2 regions of the Streptomyces sp. NPDC002536 genome follow, and region 1 is predicted to be linked to the other one. Evidence: riboswitches for the same ligand, from Rfam matches in the RefSeq annotation. Region 1 holds a riboswitch; the other holds the start of a gene.
The links. Region 1 has a riboswitch for thiamine pyrophosphate ahead of ACWD4B_RS16170 (thiamine ABC transporter substrate-binding protein). Riboswitches for the same ligand answer to the same signal wherever they lie in the genome.
Positions count from the first base shown of each region.

Region 2: it holds a riboswitch for thiamine pyrophosphate, as region 1 does, so the genes downstream of both, thiO (glycine oxidase ThiO) here and ACWD4B_RS16170 (thiamine ABC transporter substrate-binding protein) in region 1, are expected to answer to the same signal.

Region 1 is NZ_JBSFWU010000037.1:32,735-43,891, reverse strand. It holds gene dprA (DNA-processing protein DprA) at 1-36, shown strand, start outside; gene whiG (RNA polymerase sigma factor WhiG) at 271-1,107, shown strand; gene ACWD4B_RS16210 (TetR/AcrR family transcriptional regulator) at 1,226-1,765, shown strand; partial or broken gene ACWD4B_RS16205 (M23 family peptidase) at 2,012-2,410, opposite strand; gene rpsB (30S ribosomal protein S2) at 2,706-3,566, shown strand; gene tsf (translation elongation factor Ts) at 3,740-4,576, shown strand; gene pyrH (UMP kinase) at 4,741-5,514, shown strand; gene frr (ribosome recycling factor) at 5,694-6,251, shown strand; gene ACWD4B_RS16180 (phosphatidate cytidylyltransferase) at 6,251-7,330, shown strand; gene rlmN (23S rRNA (adenine(2503)-C(2))-methyltransferase RlmN) at 7,410-8,516, shown strand; TPP riboswitch at 8,557-8,662, shown strand; gene ACWD4B_RS16170 (thiamine ABC transporter substrate-binding protein) at 8,658-9,767, shown strand; gene ACWD4B_RS16165 (ABC transporter permease) at 9,866-11,157, shown strand, end outside.
Region 2 is NZ_JBSFWU010000188.1:224-6,491, reverse strand. It holds partial or broken gene ACWD4B_RS34665 (thiazole synthase) at 1-326, opposite strand, end outside; gene thiS (sulfur carrier protein ThiS) at 336-572, opposite strand; gene thiO (glycine oxidase ThiO) at 569-1,765, opposite strand; TPP riboswitch at 1,757-1,869, opposite strand; gene ACWD4B_RS34650 (NAD(P)/FAD-dependent oxidoreductase) at 2,011-3,252, shown strand; gene ACWD4B_RS34645 (Rv2175c family DNA-binding protein) at 3,402-3,767, shown strand; gene thiE (thiamine phosphate synthase) at 3,854-4,507, shown strand; gene metF (methylenetetrahydrofolate reductase [NAD(P)H]) at 4,613-5,530, shown strand; gene ACWD4B_RS34630 (hypothetical protein) at 5,570-6,268, shown strand, end outside.

The DNA.
Region 1 (11,157 bases):
GGACGGCATGCCGGTGTGCGGCGAGGCGGTGCTTGACCTGGGGTGATCGGGTGAAAGGGTGAAGAGGACGACCGCTGCGGCCCTATGACGGGCCCTTGCCGTCGCGGGCGCCCCGCGGCCGTCGCCGTGACGTGCGGTCCGCGGAACGTATCTGCGCACACCGAAGGGGTCTCCTCGCGCACCGCAGTCCTCCAGTCACGCTACGCTCACGGGATTCCAGCCATCCGCACCACCCGATCCACGTCACAGCAGAACGGCTCAAGACGACGCATGCACCGGCACACCTCGGGTTCCGACCGCGCGGCGGCACCTCCCGCGGCCCGCGGCGCCGTGCGCCCGCCCGCGCCCGCCACGCTCGACGAGCTGTGGCAGGCGTACAAGACCTCGGGCGACGACCGGCTGCGGGAGCAACTGATCCTCCACTACTCGCCGCTGGTGAAGTACGTGGCGGGGCGCGTCAGCGTGGGCCTGCCGCCCAACGTCGAGCAGGCGGACTTCGTCTCGTCCGGAGTCTTCGGACTCATCGACGCCATCGAGAAGTTCGACCCCGCGCGGTCGATCAAGTTCGAGACGTACGCCATCACCCGGATCCGCGGTGCCATGATCGACGAACTGCGCGCGCTGGACTGGATCCCGCGTTCGGTCCGGCAGAAGGCGCGGGCCGTCGAGCGTGCGTACGCCACCCTGGAGGCCGCCCTGCACCGCACGCCCACCGAGGTCGAGGTGGCGGCGGAGATGGGCATTCCGATCGACGAACTGCACTCCGTCTTCAGTCAGTTGTCGCTGGCCAACGTGGTGGCCCTGGAGGAGCTGCTACACGCGGGCGGCGAGGCCGGCGACCGGCTGAGCCTGATGGACACGCTGGAGGACACCACCGCCGACGACCCCGTCGAGGTCGCGGAGGACCACGAGCTGCGCCGCCTGCTGGCCCGTGCCATCAACACCCTTCCCGACCGGGAGAAGACGGTGGTGACCCTCTATTACTACGAGGGCCTCACCCTCGCCGAGATCGGCCACGTGCTCGGCGTCACGGAGAGCAGGGTCAGCCAGATCCACACCAAGTCCGTGCTCCAGCTGAGGGCCAAGCTGGCGGACGTGGGACGCTGAATCGTCCCTCCAATTCCTCCTTCCTTTTCCTCCCTCCAACGTCGTCCCCCGCAGGGCCGGTCCGTAGAGTGGAGCCGTGCCCAGGATTCGAGCGGCCTCAGTGGCCGAGCACCGGACCATGCAGCGCGGCGCCCTGCTCGACGCCGCCCGCTCCCTGCTGTCCGAAGGTGGTACGGAGGCGCTGACCTTCCCCGCCCTCGCCGAGCGCACCGGGCTCGCGCGGTCCTCCGTCTACGAGTACTTCCGCTCGCGCGCGGCCGTGGTCGAGGAGCTGTGCGCGGTCGACTTCCCCGTCTGGGCCGCCGAGGTCGAAGCCGCGATGGAGCGCGCCGCCACCCCCGAGGACAAGATCGAGGCCTATGTGCGCCGGCAGCTGGCGCTCGTCGGCGACCGCCGGCACCGGGCCGTGGTCGCCATCTCCGCGGGCGAGCTGGACGCCGGTGCCCGCGAGAAGATCCGCGCCGCGCACGGCGGGCTGATCGCCATGGTCGTGGAGGCCCTCCAGGTGCTGGGCCACGAGCAGCCCCGGCTGGCCGCGATGCTGCTCCAGGGCGTCGTCGACGCCGCGGTGCGCCGCATCGAGCTCGGTGCGGCCGAGGACCCCGGGCACATCACCGAAGCCGCCGTCTCCATGGCCCTGCGGGGCGTCCGCGGCTGAGGCCGCGGCCGCACTCTCCAGGCTTCCCGTCAGCGGCAGCAGCCGCGACGGCGGGCGCCGCAGCATCCACGGCGGCAGCAGGCTCAGCGGGTCGAGATAGACGTCCCCGCGCAGCAGGCCCCAGTGCAGGCAGCCGGCCGGGCTGGGGGTACCTCCCACGCCGTTCAGGCAGTGGGGGCGGGAGGGGGCGGCGTCCAGCACCCCCACCACCTGGCCCGCCGCCACGTGGTCGCCCTCGTGCACCGTCGCCCGCACCGGTTCGTACGTCGTCCGCAGGGGCGGGCTGCCGGTCCCGTCCAACTCCACCGACAGCACTCCGCGGCCCGCGACCGTGCCCGTGAAGGACACCCTGCCCGGCGCGGCAGCCCGCACCGGGGCTCCTGCGCGGGCGCCGAGATCCACCCCGCGGTGCCCGGCCGCCCAGCGCACCGGGGGCGGCTCCCAGCCCCGCACCACCAGCGGCCGGCCGCCCCGCGCTCCCGCCACGGGCCAGGCCCGGTCCGCGCTGCGGCCGGCCGGAGCCGCCCGCCGCAGCGTCGCGTCGGCGGGCGGGGCGCAGATACAGAGCGCCACCGCCAGACAGAAGAAGAGGCAGAGGAGACGGAGGAGACCGGGAACGTGCCGTCGCACGTGGTGCCATCGCATGTGCCCACGGTGACGGAGCGCGGCGGATTGCGGGGATCATGACCGGGTTCTGTGGACTACTCGCGGGTTGTGCACAACGCCGTCACCCGGGCCTTCTCCGGTCCCGTACACTTCTCATGGCGATCCGGGTCACCGGGTCGACTTCGCACGCCCCGCCACCGGTCTCCCGGTGGACGTGTCCCTCGGTCCGACGATCTCCTGTGCCTGCACGGAGTGTCACGGCTGGCGCGTCGGGGCGTCAGGAGCGGCGGCCGGCCGGCCGCCGTGGAAACCGAGTATCTCAAGGAGCGCGGCCATGGCCGTCGTCACGATGCGGGAGCTGCTGGAGAGCGGCGTCCACTTCGGTCACCAGACCCGTCGTTGGAACCCGAAGATGAAGCGTTTCATCTTCACGGAGCGCAACGGCATCTACATCATCGACCTGCTCCAGTCGCTGTCGTACATCGACCGCGCCTACGAGTTCGTCAAGGAGACCGTCGCGCACGGCGGCTCCATCATGTTCGTCGGTACGAAGAAGCAGGCCCAGGAGGCCATCGCCGAGCAGGCGACCCGCGTCGGCATGCCCTACGTGAACCAGCGCTGGCTGGGCGGCATGCTCACCAACTTCTCGACCGTCTACAAGCGCCTGCAGCGCCTGAAGGAGCTCGAGCTCATCGACTTCGAGGACGTGGCCGCCTCCGGCCTCACCAAGAAGGAGCTCCTGGTCCTCTCCCGCGAGAAGGCCAAGCTGGAGAAGACCCTCGGCGGCATCCGCGAGATGCAGAAGGTCCCGAGCGCCGTCTGGGTCGTCGACACCAAGAAGGAGCACATCGCCGTCGGTGAGGCGCGCAAGCTCCGCATCCCGGTCGTCGCCATCCTCGACACCAACTGCGACCCGGACGAGGTCGACTACAAGATCCCGGGCAACGACGACGCCATCCGCTCCGTCACCCTGCTCACCCGCGTGATCGCCGACGCCGTCGCCGAGGGCCTCATCGCCCGCTCCGGTGTCGCCACCGAGGGCAAGGGCGAGAAGGCCGCCGCCGAGCCGCTGGCCGAGTGGGAGCGCGACCTGCTCGAGGGCGAGAAGAAGGCCGACGAGCCCGCCGCCGAGGCTGCTGCCGAGCCCGCCGCCGCCGAGGCCGAGAAGCCGGCCGCGGACGCCGAGCAGGCCTGACCCTCCGCACCGCACCGTGGGGGCCCTGTGCCCCCGCGGTGTCCCGGTGGATCCACGGCCGGATCCCGTCCGTTGGACGGGGCCCGGTCGTTGTGGTGACCTCAAGACGGACCAGCCCAAGCCCGGAGCCCAGGGCCCGGGACCAGGCGTAGTGCACGAGAAGGATTCTAAGGATGGCGAACTTCACCGCCGCTGACGTCAAGAAGCTCCGCGAGCTCACCGGCGCCGGCATGATGGACTGCAAGAAGGCGCTCGACGAGGCCGAGGGTGTCCTCGAGAAGGCCGTCGAGATCGTCCGCGTCAAGGGCCTGAAGGGCGTGGCCAAGCGCGAGAGCCGCACCACCGAGAACGGTGCGGTCGTCTCGAGCATCGCCGCCGACAACACCTCCGGTGTCATCGTCGAGCTCAAGTGCGAGACCGACTTCGTCGCCAAGGGCGAGAAGTTCGTGGCCGTCGCCGAGGCCCTGGCCGCCCACGTCGCCAAGACCGCTCCGGCCGACGTCGAGGCCCTGATGGCCTCCGAGATCGAGGCCGGCAAGACCGTCCAGGCGTTCGTGGACGAGGCCAACGCCACCCTCGGCGAGAAGATCGTCGTGGACCGCTTCGCCGTCTTCGGCGACGGCTACGTCTCCGCGTACATGCACCGCACCGCCGCGGACCTGCCGCCGCAGGTCGGCGTGCTGGTCGAGCTGGACAAGGAGAACGCCGAGGTCGCCAAGGACGTCGCGCAGCACATCGCCGCCTTCGCGCCGAAGTTCCTCTCCCGCGACGCCATCCCGGCCGATGTCGTGGACAACGAGCGCCGCGTCGCCGAGGCCACCGCTCGCGAGGAGGGCAAGCCCGAGGCCGCCCTGCCGAAGATCGTCGAGGGTCGCGTCACCGGCTTCTTCAAGGAGCAGGTCCTGCTGGACCAGCCCTTCGCCAAGGACAACAAGAAGACCGTCCAGAAGATCCTGGACGAGGCCGGTGTCACGCTGAAGCGCTTCGCGCGCATCCGCGTCGGCGCCTGAGCCGCCCGGCAGGACAGCGAACGACCTGCGACCCGCTAGGGTCGTATGCAGCCGACCGTCCACCAGTCGGCCGCTGATGTGACGAGGAGGCCATTGCCGCAGAGGGATTCGAAGAGAACCCGTCCGGCAATGGCCTTCTTCGTATGTGCACGAGGAGATTTCCAATGAATCAGGGTGCGGACGCCACGCAGGCCGCCGACAACAGCGCCATCAAGGGCACACGCCGGTTCCTGCTGAAACTGTCAGGTGAGGCCTTCTCCGGCGGCGGCGGGCTCGGCGTCGACCCCGATGTCGTGCACGCCATCGCCCGTGAGATCGCGGCCGTGGTCCGCGAGGGCTACGAGATCGCCGTCGTCATCGGCGGCGGCAACTTCTTCCGTGGCGCCGAGCTCCAGCAGCGCGGCATGGACCGGGCCCGCTCGGACTACATGGGCATGCTCGGCACCGTGATGAACTCCCTCGCCCTCCAGGACTTCCTGGTCAAGGAAGGCGTCGAGACGCGGGTGCAGACCGGCATCACCATGGGCCAGGTCGCCGAGCCGTTCATCCCGCTGCGCGCCGTGCGCCACCTGGAGAAGGGCCGCGTCGTGATCTTCGGCGCGGGCATGGGCATGCCCTACTTCTCCACGGACACCACCGCCGCCCAGCGCGCCCTGGAGATCCACGCCGAGGCGATCCTCATGGGCAAGAACGGCGTCGACGGAATCTACGACTCCGACCCCAAGAAGAACCCCGACGCGGTCAAGTTCGACGCGCTGGAGTACGGCGAGGTGCTCGCCCGCGGCCTCAAGGTCGCCGACGCCACGGCCATCAGCCTGTGCATGGACAACAAGCTGCCGATCCTCGTCTTCGAGCTGCTCGCCGAGGGCAACATCGCCCGTGCGGTCAAGGGTGAGAAGATCGGCACGCTCGTGAGCGACCAGGGCTCGCGGGACTGAGAGCCCGCACGGCCGCCCGTACCGCCCGCCGACGGCCTCGGCGGGTCCGGGGCGGCAACTCCGTGCCGCGGGAAGACCCTCGGCACGGGGATGGACAACTGCCTGCCGGTCGGACACCGTGCAGGAGAAGACGCGCGCAGGGGCGAGGCTCTGCTTACTGATAACACCAGGAGCAAGTGGTGATCGAAGAGATCCTCCTCGAGGCCGAGGAGAAGATGGAGAAGGCCGTTGTGGTCGCCAAGGAGGACTTCGCGGCGATCCGCACCGGGCGTGCGCACCCCGCGATGTTCAACAAGATCGTGGCCGACTACTACGGTGCACTGACGCCGATCAACCAGCTGGCGTCGTTCTCGGTGCCCGAGCCGCGCATGGCCGTCGTCACGCCGTTCGACAAGACCGCGCTGCGCAACATCGAGCAGGCGATCCGCGACTCGGACCTGGGCGTCAACCCGAGCAACGACGGCAACATCATCCGTGTGACGTTCCCCGAGCTCACCGAGGAGCGCCGCCGCGACTACATCAAGGTGGCCCGGGGCAAGGGCGAGGACGCGAAGGTCTCGATCCGCTCCGTGCGCCGCAAGGCCAAGGACGCCCTGGACAAGCTCGTCAAGGACAAGGAGTCCGGCGAGGACGACGTGCGCCGCGCCGAGAAGGAGCTCGACGACACCACCGCGAAGTACGTCGCGCAGGTGGACGAGCTGCTCAAGCACAAGGAATCCGAGCTCCTCGAGGTCTGATGAACGACGCATCCTGGGGAGCTCCGCCGCACATGGGACACCGGTGGTCCCCCGACGGGGGTCCCTCCGGCCCGGCGGGTCCTCTGCACGAGGCGGGCGCGGCGGCGCAGACTCGCCCCATGCCCATCGTGCCCGACGCAGGCGGAGACCAGGACGACCGTGAGCAGGGTGCCGCTCATGTCGGCGGCCCCCTGTTCCGCGATGAACAGGAGCCCGACATCCGGCCTCAGGAGCCCGCCGCCCCCCAGGCGGCGCAGGCGGGGAAGAAGAGCGCGGGCCGGGACCTGCGGGCCGCGATAGGGGTCGGGATCGGCCTCGGCGCGGTCATCCTCGCCTCCCTGTTCGTCTACAAGCCCGTCTTCCTCGGCGTGATCGTGCTCGCCGTGGTGGTCGGACTGTGGGAGCTGACCTCCCGGCTCGCGGAGCGGAAGGGCATCAAGGCCCCCCTGGTGCCGCTGGCGATCGGCGGCGCGGCGATGACGGTCGCGGGCTACGTCAACGGGGCCGAGGGCGCGTGGGTGGCCATGGCCTTCACGGCGCTCGCGGTGCTCGTCTGGCGGATGACGGAGCCGCCGGACGACTACCTCAAGGACGTCACCGCCGGCCTCTTCGCGGCCTTCTACGTGCCGTTCCTGGCGACCTTCGTGGCGCTGATGCTGGCCGCGGGGGACGGCGCCTGGCGGGTGCTGACCTTCCTGATCCTGACGGTGGTCAGCGACACCGGTGCCTACGCGGTGGGCTGGCGGTTCGGCAAGCACAAGCTGGCACCGCGCATCAGCCCCGGCAAGACCCGCGAGGGCCTGGCCGGTGCGGTGGCGTTCGCGATGGTGGCGGGCGCGCTGTGCATGCAGTTCCTGATCGACGACGGCGTCTGGTGGCAGGGCCTGCTGCTGGGCCTCGCGGTCGCGGTCAGCGCCACCCTGGGCGACCTGGGTGAGTCCATGATCAAGCGGGACCTGGGCATCAAGGACATGGGCGCCCTGCTGCCGGGGCACGGCGGGATCATGGACCGGCTGGACTCCCTGCTGCCGACCGCGCCGGTGGTCTGGCTGCTGATGGTGGTCTTCGTCGGCTCCTGAGCTGCACTTTTACCAAACGGGGCCTGCTGTCCACCGGACGGCGGGCCCCGTTCCGTACGTCTGCGACACTGGAAGAACCATGCCTAAGCCCGGAGAACTCACTTTCGTCGCCCCCCGCGGAGCCAAGAAGCCCCCGCGGCACCTTGCCGACCTCAGCCCCGCCGAACGCCGCGAGGCCGTCGCCGCGATCGGCGAGAAGCCGTTCCGTGCGAAGCAGCTGTCACAGCACTACTTCGCCCGGTACGCGCACGACCCGGAGGCATGGACCGACATCCCCGCCGCCGCGCGCGAGAAGCTCGCGAGCGAGCTGCTGCCGCAGCTGATGAGCGTGGTGCGGCACATCTCGTGCGACAACGACACCACCCGCAAGACCCTCTGGCGGCTCCACGACGGCAAGCTCGTCGAGTCGGTGCTGATGCGCTACCCCGACCGCGTCACCATGTGCATCAGCTCCCAGGCGGGCTGCGGCATGAACTGCCCGTTCTGCGCCACCGGCCAGGCCGGTCTCGAGCGCAACCTGTCGACCGCCGAGATCGTGCACCAGATCGTGGACGGCATGCGCGCGCTGCGCGACGGCGAGGTGCCCGGAGGCCCGGCGCGGCTGTCCAACATCGTCTTCATGGGCATGGGCGAGCCGCTCGCCAACTACAACCGCGTGGTCGGCGCCATCCGCCGGCTCACCGACCCCGAGCCGGACGGCCTCGGGCTCTCCCAGCGTGGCATCACGGTCTCCACGGTCGGCCTGGTCCCCGCGATGCACCGGTTCGCGGACGAGGGCTTCAAGTGCCGCCTCGCGGTCTCGCTGCACGCGCCCGACGACGAGCTGCGCGACACCCTCGTGCCGGTCAACACCCGCTGGAAGGTCCGCGAGGTCCTGGACGCCGCCTGGGAGTACGCGGAGCGGTCCGGCCGCCGGATCTCCATCGAGTACGCCCTGATCCGGGACATCAACGACCAGGCCTGGCGCGGCGACCTCCTGGGCCGGCTGCTCAAGGGCAAGCGGGTGCACGTCAACCTGATCCCCCTCAACCCCACCCCGGGGTCGAAGTGGACGGCCTCCCGCCCCGAGGACGAGCGGGCCTTCGTCGCGGCGATCGCCGCGCACGGCGTGCCCGTGACCGTCCGGGACACCCGCGGCCAGGAGATCGACGGGGCCTGCGGCCAGCTCGCCGCCACCGAGCGCTGAGCCCGGCTGATACTGTCCGTCTGCATCATTCGTACAAATGAACATCCGACAGGGGAGCGCACACAGCGCTGAGAGTGCGGCACGGCCCGCAGACCCTCGGACCTGATCCGGTTAGTACCGGCGTAGGGAGTCAGCTCGACCATGAACACCACTCTCCGGCGTGCCCTCGGGGCCGCCCTCGTCGGCGTGCTCGGCCTGCCCGCACTCGCCGCGTGCGGCGGCTCCGGCAGCTCGAAGAGCTCCGAGTCGTCGGGCGGCAAGGGCGACAAGACCGTCACGCTCGTCTCGCACGACTCCTTCGCGGCCTCGGACTCCGTGCTCAAGGAGTTCACGCAGCAGACCGGCTACACCGTCAAGGTGATCAAGAGCGGTGACGCCGGCCAGGCCGTCAACCAGGCCATCCTCTCCAAGAGCCACCCGCAGGGCGATGTCTTCTTCGGCGTGGACAACACGCTGCTCTCGCGCGCGCTCGACAACGGGCTGTTCACCTCGTACCAGGCCAAGGGCCTGGACCGGGTCCCCGCCGACCTCCAGCTCGACGCCGGGCAGCACCGCGTCACGCCCATCGACACCGGCGACATCTGCGTCAACTACGACCGCGCCTACTTCGCCGACCACAAGCTGGCCCCGCCGCAGACCCTCGACGACCTGGTCAAGCCGGAGTACAAGAACCTCCTCGTCACGGAGAACTCCGCAACCTCCTCCCCGGGCCTCGCCTTCCAGCTCACCACCATCGCCAAGTTCGGTGACGACGGCTGGCAGGACTACTGGAAGAAGCTGAAGGACAACAACGTCGAGGTCGTCGACGGCTGGGAGCAGGCCTACAACAGCCGCTTCTCCGGCTCCGCCGCCGGCAAGAAGGCCAAGGGCGACAAGCCGCTCGTCGTCTCCTACGCCTCCAGCCCGCCGGCCGAGGTGCTCGACATGAAGCCGCAGCCGGACCCCAAGGACGCCCCGAGCGGCGTCGCGACCGGCACGTGCTTCCGGCAGACCGAGTTCGCCGGACTGCTCAAGGGCGCCAAGAACACCGAAGGCGGCAAGGCCCTGATCGACTTCCTGCTGAGCAAGACGTTCCAGGAGGACATGCCGCTCCAGATGTTCGTCAAGCCGGCGAACCAGGACGCCAAGCTGCCCGAGGTGTTCACCAAGTACGGTGCACAGATCGACAGTTCGGCCACCGTCGACCCGCAGAAGATCGCCAAGAACCGTGACCAGTGGGTCAAGGCATGGTCCTCGCTCGTCCTGAAGTAGATCGTCCTGAAGCAACGGACCGTCCCGAAGTGACCGCACGGGACGCCGACAAGGCGTCCCGTGCGACCTTCCGGCAGACGGTTGTGCGGCTCGGTCTGATGGCCCTGCCGCTCGCTTTCTTCGGGGTCTTCTTCGCCTTCCCCGTCGCCTCGATCGTCTCCCGGGGACTGAAGAGCGACGGGCAGTGGCAGTTCGGCCGGATCGGCGAGGTGCTCACCGACTCGGAGACCGTCCACGTCCTGTGGTTCACCACGTGGCAGGCCGCCGCCTCCACGGCCCTCACCCTCGCGCTCGCGCTCCCCGGCGCGTACGTCTTCGCCCGCTTCGACTTCCCCGGCAAGCAGGTGCTGCGGGCCGTGGTCACCGTTCCGTTCGTGCTGCCGACCGTCGTCGTCGGCTCGGCCTTCCTGGCGCTGCTGGGCCACGGCGGACTGCTGGATGAGTGGTGGGGCATCCGCCTGGACACCACGGTCTGGGCGATCCTGATCGCACACGTCTTCTTCAACTACGCCGTGGTCGTACGGACCGTCGGCGGCCTGTGGGCCCAGCTCGACCCCCGCCAGGAGGAGGCCGCCCGCGTACTCGGCGCAGGCCGCCTGGCCGCCTGGCGGCGCGTGACGCTGCCCGCACTCGCACCCGCCGTCGCGGCGGCGGCGCTGATGGTCTTCCTGTTCACCTTCACCTCCTTCGGCGTCGTCCAGATCCTCGGCGGACCGCGCTACGCCACGCTCGAAGTGGAGATCTACCAGCAGACCGCACAGCTGCTGGACCTGCCCACGGCCGCGGTGCTCACCCTGCTGCAGTTCCTGGCCGTGGCCCTGCTGCTCGCGGTGCACGCCCGGACCGTGCGCCGGCGCGAGGCCACCCTGAGGCTGGTGAGCGCGGCACGGACCGCGCGCCGCCCGCAGGGGGCGGGCCAGTGGGCCCTGCTGGCCGCCGTCCTCGCCACGGTCGTCCTCCTGGTGCTCGTACCGCTCGCCGTCCTCGTCCTGCGCTCCTTCGACGGGCCCGACGGCTACGGGATCGCCTTCTACCGCGCCCTCGCCTCGGCGGGCGACAACGGTGGCACCTTCGTCGTCGCCCCGCTGGAGGCCATCGGCAACTCCATGGCCTACGGACTGGCCGCCACCGCCATCGCCGTCGTCGTGGGCGGGCTCGCCGCCGCGGCGCTCACCCGGCGGGAGGGCAGGCTCGTCCGCGGCTTCGACGCCCTGCTGATGCTGCCGCTGGGCACCTCGGCCGTCACCGTCGGATTCGGTTTCCTCATCAGCCTCGACGAACCCCCGCTGGACCTGCGGACCTCCTGGATCCTGGTGCCGCTGGCCCAGGCACTGGTGGGCGTGCCCTTCGTCGTGCGGACCATGCTGCCGGTCCTGCGCGCGGTCGACCA
Region 2 (6,268 bases), on a different contig from region 1:
AGCAGGGTGCGTTCGTCGGCGATCACCTCCAGCTTGACCCAGTCCGTGCCCAGCGCCTCCCGGGCCAGCCGGGCGGTCAGGACGGCCTCGCCCGCGGTGAAGCAGCCCGCCGTGTTCGGCAGCACCCGGATGTCGTGCCGTTCCAGGAGGGACAGCACCGAGCCCTGCACGGTCGCGTCCAGCCGCCGCATGGCGACCGTGGTCAGCTCGGTGCCGGAGGCGAGCAGGGCGCGTTCGAGCACGTCCAGGCTGGGCGCACCTCCCGTGCCCATGATCAGGCGGGAGGTGAAGGGGATGTCGGCGATGGTGAGCAGATCGTCTGCCATCGGTGCTGATCAGCCTCCCTGCACTGCGGTGAGGACCTCGACCCGGTCGCCGTCGGCGAGCGGGGTGGCCGGCCACTGGCCGCGCGGGACGACGGCCTCGTTGACGGCGGCGGCGACCCCGCCGGGGGCGGTGGTCAGGGTGGCCACCAGCCCGTCCAGCGCGGTGCCCGCGGGCAGTTCGCGGTGCTCGCCGTTGACGCTGACCCGGACGGTGGCGGCGCGGGTGTTCCCGCCGGTGGTGGTCATGCGGACTGCTCCTGGAGTGCGGGGGCGAAGCGCCGGGGGGAGAAGGGGACGGCCTCGTCGGGCAGCCGTCCGGCGGTCAGCACCTCGGCCATCACGTCGCCGGTGAGCGGCGTGAGCAGCACGCCGTTGCGGTGGTGGCCGGTGGCCGCGAGCAGGCCCGGCAGCACGGTGGGGCCGAGCAGCGGGGCGTTGTCGGGGGAGCCGGGGCGCAGGCCGGCGCGGGTCTCCACGAGCGGCAGCTCCGTGATGCCCGGTACGAGTTCGTGGGCGTCGCGCAGCAGTTCGTAGACGCCGCCCGCGGTGACGGTGGTGTCCCAGCCGAGCTCCTCCGACGTCGCGCCGAGGACCAGTTCGCCGTTCTCGCGCGGCACCAGGTACACGTGCCCGCCGCGCACGACGGCCCGCACCGTGCGGGAGAGGAAGGGCGCACAGGCGTCCGGCACCCGCAGCCGCAGGATCTGGCCCTTGACGGGCCGCACCGGCGGCAGGGCCTCCTCCGGGAGGCCCGCGAGCCGCCCGCTGCCGCTGCCCGCGGCCAGCACGGTCTGCCCGGCGGAGATCCGGGTGCCGTCGGCGAGTTCGGCCCCGGCCGCCCGGTCCCCGGCGAGCAGCGCGCGGACGGCCTCGGCGCGGTGGAAGACCACCCCGGCGCGCTCACAGGCCGTCAGCAGCGCCCCGGCCAGCCGCCGCGGATCGGTCTGGTGGTCGCCGTCCACCCGCAGCCCGCCCTGCACCCCCGGCGCCAGCATGGGCTCCAGACGGCGGCACTCGCGCCCCGTCAGCCACTGCGAGTCCAGTCCGGACCGCTGCTGCAGGGCGTGCAGTTCGCGCAGGTGCGCCCGGTCGTCGGCGTCGAGCGCGACCGCGAGCGTGCCGCAGGCGCGGTAGCCGGTGTCCCGGCCGCTGGCCTCCTCCAGCTCCGCCGTGAAGGCCGGATAGCGGCGTGCGGAGGCCAGGTTGAGGGCGAGCAGCGCCTGCTCGCCGTAGTGCAGCTCGGTCACCGCGGCCAGCATCCCGGCCGCGACGAGGGTCGCGCCCGCGCCGCCGGGCGCGGGGTCGGCGACGGCCGTGCGCAGCCCGCGCTGGGCGGCCCGCCAGGCGGTGACCAGACCGATGAGACCGCCGCCTATGACGAGGACGTCGTACGTGGCCGTCGCCCTCGGGGGCGCGGTGGAGGACACATGCATGGGCATCCAGCCCCTCCCTTCGCCGGCATGACCCGGATCAGGTTCGTACGGTCGGAGGCCGTCCAGCCTCCCTCTCAGCCCGGTCCGTCCGGGCTCCCGCGAGTGCTTTGCAATGAGTCACCCTAGTACGCGCCGCCGACCGGTCGGAAGGGTGGCAGGGGGCTCGCGGGCGGCACCTGCCGTGACGCTGTGTCAGAGGTCTCGTCACCGGATGCTCCGGCTGACGCCGTCCGCCGCCCTACAGTGATCGGGTGAGCGAGCAGACGAAGACCGCAAGCGGCGGGCGCACCGTCGTCATCGTCGGTGCCGGCATGGCCGGGGTGCAGACCGCCGTCGCCCTGCGCGAGCAGGGCTGGGACGGGACGATCCGGCTGCTGGGCGCCGAGCCCCACGAGCCCTACGACCGGCCGCCGCTGTCCAAGGCCGTCCTGCTCGGCAAGGCCGAAGGGTCGGCCTTCGCGGTGGACTTCGGCTCCCTGGCCATCGACCTGCGCCTCGGCGTCGAGGCCACCGGGCTGCGGGCGGACGAGCACCTGCTGGAGACCACCGAGGGGCCGCTGCCCTACGACGTCCTGGTGATCGCCACCGGCGCCGACCCCGTCTCCCTCCCCGGCAGCGCCGGCCTGCCCGACGTGCACGTGCTGCGCACCCTGGACGACGCGGAGCGGCTGCGCCCGGTGCTGGCCGGGCAGCACGACGTCGTCGCCGTCGGGGCCGGCTGGATCGGCGCGGAGTTCGCCACGGCGGCGCGCGAGGCGGGCTGCCGGGTCACCGTGGTGGAGGCCGCGGACCGGCCGCTGGCGGGCGCGATGCCCGCCGAGGTCGCCGCCCACATGACCGACTGGTACGCCCAGGCCGGCGCCCGGCTGCTCACCGGCACCGGCGTGGCCGCCGTCGAGCCGGGCGCCGTGGTGCTCGCCGACGGCACCCGGCTGCCGGCCGACGCGGTGGTCGTCGGCATCGGCGCCCGCCCGGCGACCGGCTGGCTGGCCGGCTCGGGCGTCGCGCTCGCGAAGGACGGCTCCGTCGCCACCGACGACCGGCTGCGCACCTCGCTGCCCGACGTCTACGCGGTCGGCGACTGCTCCTCCTTCCCCTCCGCCCGGTACGGGGAGCGGCTGTTGGTGCACCACTGGGACAACGCCCTCCAGGGGCCGCGGACCGTCGCGGAGAACATCGTCCACGGCCCGGACGAGGCGCCGGTCTACGACCCGGTGCCGTACTTCTGGTCGGAGCAGTTCGGCCGGTTCGTCCAGTACGCGGGGCACCACGCCGCCGCCGACGAGATGGTCTGGCGCGGCGACCCCGACGGGGCCGCCTGGACGGTGTGCTGGCTGCGCTCGGGCGTCCTGGTCGCCCTGCTCGCCGTGGGCCGCCCGCGCGACCTGGCGCAGGGGCGGCGGCTCATCGAGCAGGGCGCCGTCCTCGACCGCGAGAAGGCCGTCGACGCGTCGGTGCCGCTGAAGACGGCGGTGCTTGCAGCGGCCCCGTAGGGGCGCGGGGAACTGCGCGACCAGCCACGGACAGCCCGCAGCCGACGCACTGTCCCGGGGTCCGGGGCGAAGCCCCGGGGAGGCGACGCGGACCCGGGTCGGGTCAACCCGGCTTCCGGCTGTCGGTCCCGGATGGCAGGCTTGTCCCTGTGACCGAGATTGACGAAAAGATTGATGCTCTCGTCCCCGCGTGGCTCAACCTCCCCGACATCGCCGAACAGCTCGGCGTCGAGGTGACGCGCGTGCGGCAGCTGGTCAAGGAGGGCCAGCTGATCGCCGTGCGCCGTGGTGAGAACCGAGTGCTCATGGTGCCCGCCGCCTTCATCGGCGAGGACAAGGTGGTCAAGGGCCTCGCCGGGACCCTGACCCTGCTGCGGGACGACGGCTTCAGCGACGAGGAAATGCTGGAGTGGCTCTTCACCCCGGACGACACCCTGCCCGGCACCCCGGCGCAGGCTCTGCGCGAGAATCGCGGCACGGAGGTGAAGCGCCGCGCCCAGGCGCTCGCCGTCTGACCGACCTCACACACACCGTCCGGCGTACGGGCGCGGGCCGCATCGGCCCGCGCCCGTACGGCGCAAGACCCGGGGGAGACACCCGAATGCCCGTCACCGCGCGCGAGCGGCTCGCCGACGCCCGGCTGTACCTGTGCACCGACGCGCGCAGGCGCCAGGGCGACCTGCCCGAGTTCCTGGACGTCGTGCTGGCGGCCGGGGTGGACATCGTCCAGCTGCGCGACAAGGGCATGGAGGCCGGCGAAGAGCTGGAGCACCTCGCGGTGTTCGCCGACGCCGCCCGCCGGCACGGCCGGCTCCTCGCGGTGAACGACCGCGCGGACGTCGCGCACGCCTCCCGCTCCGACGTGCTGCACCTGGGCCAGGGCGATCTGCCGGTGCCCGCGGCGCGGGCGATCCTCGGCGAGGACGTGCTCGTCGGCCGTTCCACCCACGCGGAGGCGGAGGTCGACGCCGCCGTCGCCGAGCCCGGCGTGGACTACTTCTGCACCGGCCCCTGCTGGCCGACCCCCACCAAGCCCGGCCGGTACGCCCCGGGCCTCTCCCTGGTGCGCTACGCGGCCTCGCTGGCGCCCGCCCGTCCCTGGTTCGCGATCGGCGGGATCGACGCGGGCAACCTGGACGAGGTGCTGGACGCGGGAGCCCGGCGGGTCGTGGTGGTACGGGCGATCACCGAGGCCGACGACCCGGGAGCCGCGACGGCGGAGCTCGCGCGGCGGATCCGGGACCGCGACGTGTGACCCCGGTGTCCACGGTGTGGACACTCGGCGCTGCTTCGCGGGGCGAAGCGGGCATATCGCAAATAGGGGTTTGGTGACCGCGCCCCCGCTGGTTAACTTGCCGGTATGGCCCTTGGCACTGCTTCCACCAGGACGGACCACGCACGGACTGTCCGTGAACTGCTCGCCTCCGGTGAGCGGTCGTACTCGTTCGAGTTCGCGGCACCGAAGAGCGAGAAGGGTGAGCGGACGCTGTGGAACGCCATCCGGCGCATCGAAGCCGTCGCCCCCACCTTCGTCTCCGTGACCTACGGCGCCGGCGGCTCCTCCCGTGAGGGCACCGTCCGGGCCACCGAGCGGATCGCGACCGACACCACGCTCACCCCGGTCGCCCATCTGACGGCCGTCAACCACTCCGTCGCCGAACTGCGCAATGTCATCGGCCAGTACGCCGACGTCGGCATCCGCAACATGCTCGCGCTGCGCGGCGATCCGCCCGGCGACCCCATGGGCGAGTGGGTGCGCCACCCCGACGGCATCCGCTACGCGGCCGACCTGGTGCAGCTCATCAAGGAGTCCGGCGACTTCTGCGTGGGCGTCGCGGCGTTCCCCGAGATGCACCCCCGCTCCACGGACTGGGAAACCGATGTCCGGTACTTCGTGGACAAATGCCGTGCGGGCGCCGACTTCGCCATCACCCAGATGTTCTTCTATCCGGAGGACTATCTGCGCCTCCGCGACCGGGTCGCGGCCGCGGGCTGTGACACTCCGATCATCCCGGAGATCATGCCGGTCACAAATGTGCGGCAGATCGAACGATTTGCTCAGCTCAGCAACGCCGCGTTCCCCCCGGCCCTGGCGGAGCGGATCCTCGCGGTGCAGGACGATCCGGCCGCTGTACGCTCGATCGGTATCGAGTACGCGACGGAGTTGTGTGCCCGGTTGATGGCCGAGGAGATTCCCGGGCTGCATTTCATTACCCTGAATCACTCCACGGCCACGTTGGAAATCTACGAGAACCTGGGACTGCACCAGCGGTCCTGACGGCCGACCGGTGAACGGCGGCCGGTGAGAGGGGCGTTAATGGGCTGGACGGTCCTCTACATCGCGTTCGGCATCGTCGCGCTGTGGCTGCTCGGCGAAGTGCTGCTGCAGTACAAGGCGCGGCTGCGCTGGCGGCTGCTCGCCTTCGCCGGATTCCTCGGCGTGGTCGCGGGCGTGGTCATCCCGTCGGTGGCGGTCATCGTCGTCGGCGCCCTCGCCTTCGCCGTGGGACAGACGTACGTGACGCTCTCGTTCCGGCGCGGCTTCGACAAGGGATGGGCGGTCCGGCGGCGTTCGGCCCCCGCGAAGGGGAAGAAGGGCGGGCGCCGCAGGGGCAAGGGGGAACGTTCAGCCGCCCCCGAACCGGCTCCGGCCGCCCCCGCTCCCGCTGCTGCGTTCGCCGCAGAGGAGACCCAGGCGTTCCCCGCGGCTGCCATGGACGACGCCGGCACGGCGGTGCTGATGCCCGACCTGCCGCTGCAGACGGCGCCCGATGCCGATGCGACGGCGGTGTACCCGGCGTACGGCGATGCCGGGCAGCAGCAACAGCAACAGCCGTATGCCTATGGGCACGAGCACGGGCAGGAACAGCAGTACGCCGCGTACTCCGACCCGTACATCGGCAACCGGCAGCAGACATACGGGACTTACGAGTCGTACGAGACACAGCAGGCGCCCTACGGGCAGCAGCAGTACGTGGCGGACGCCTACGCCCCGCAGCACTACGACACAGACACC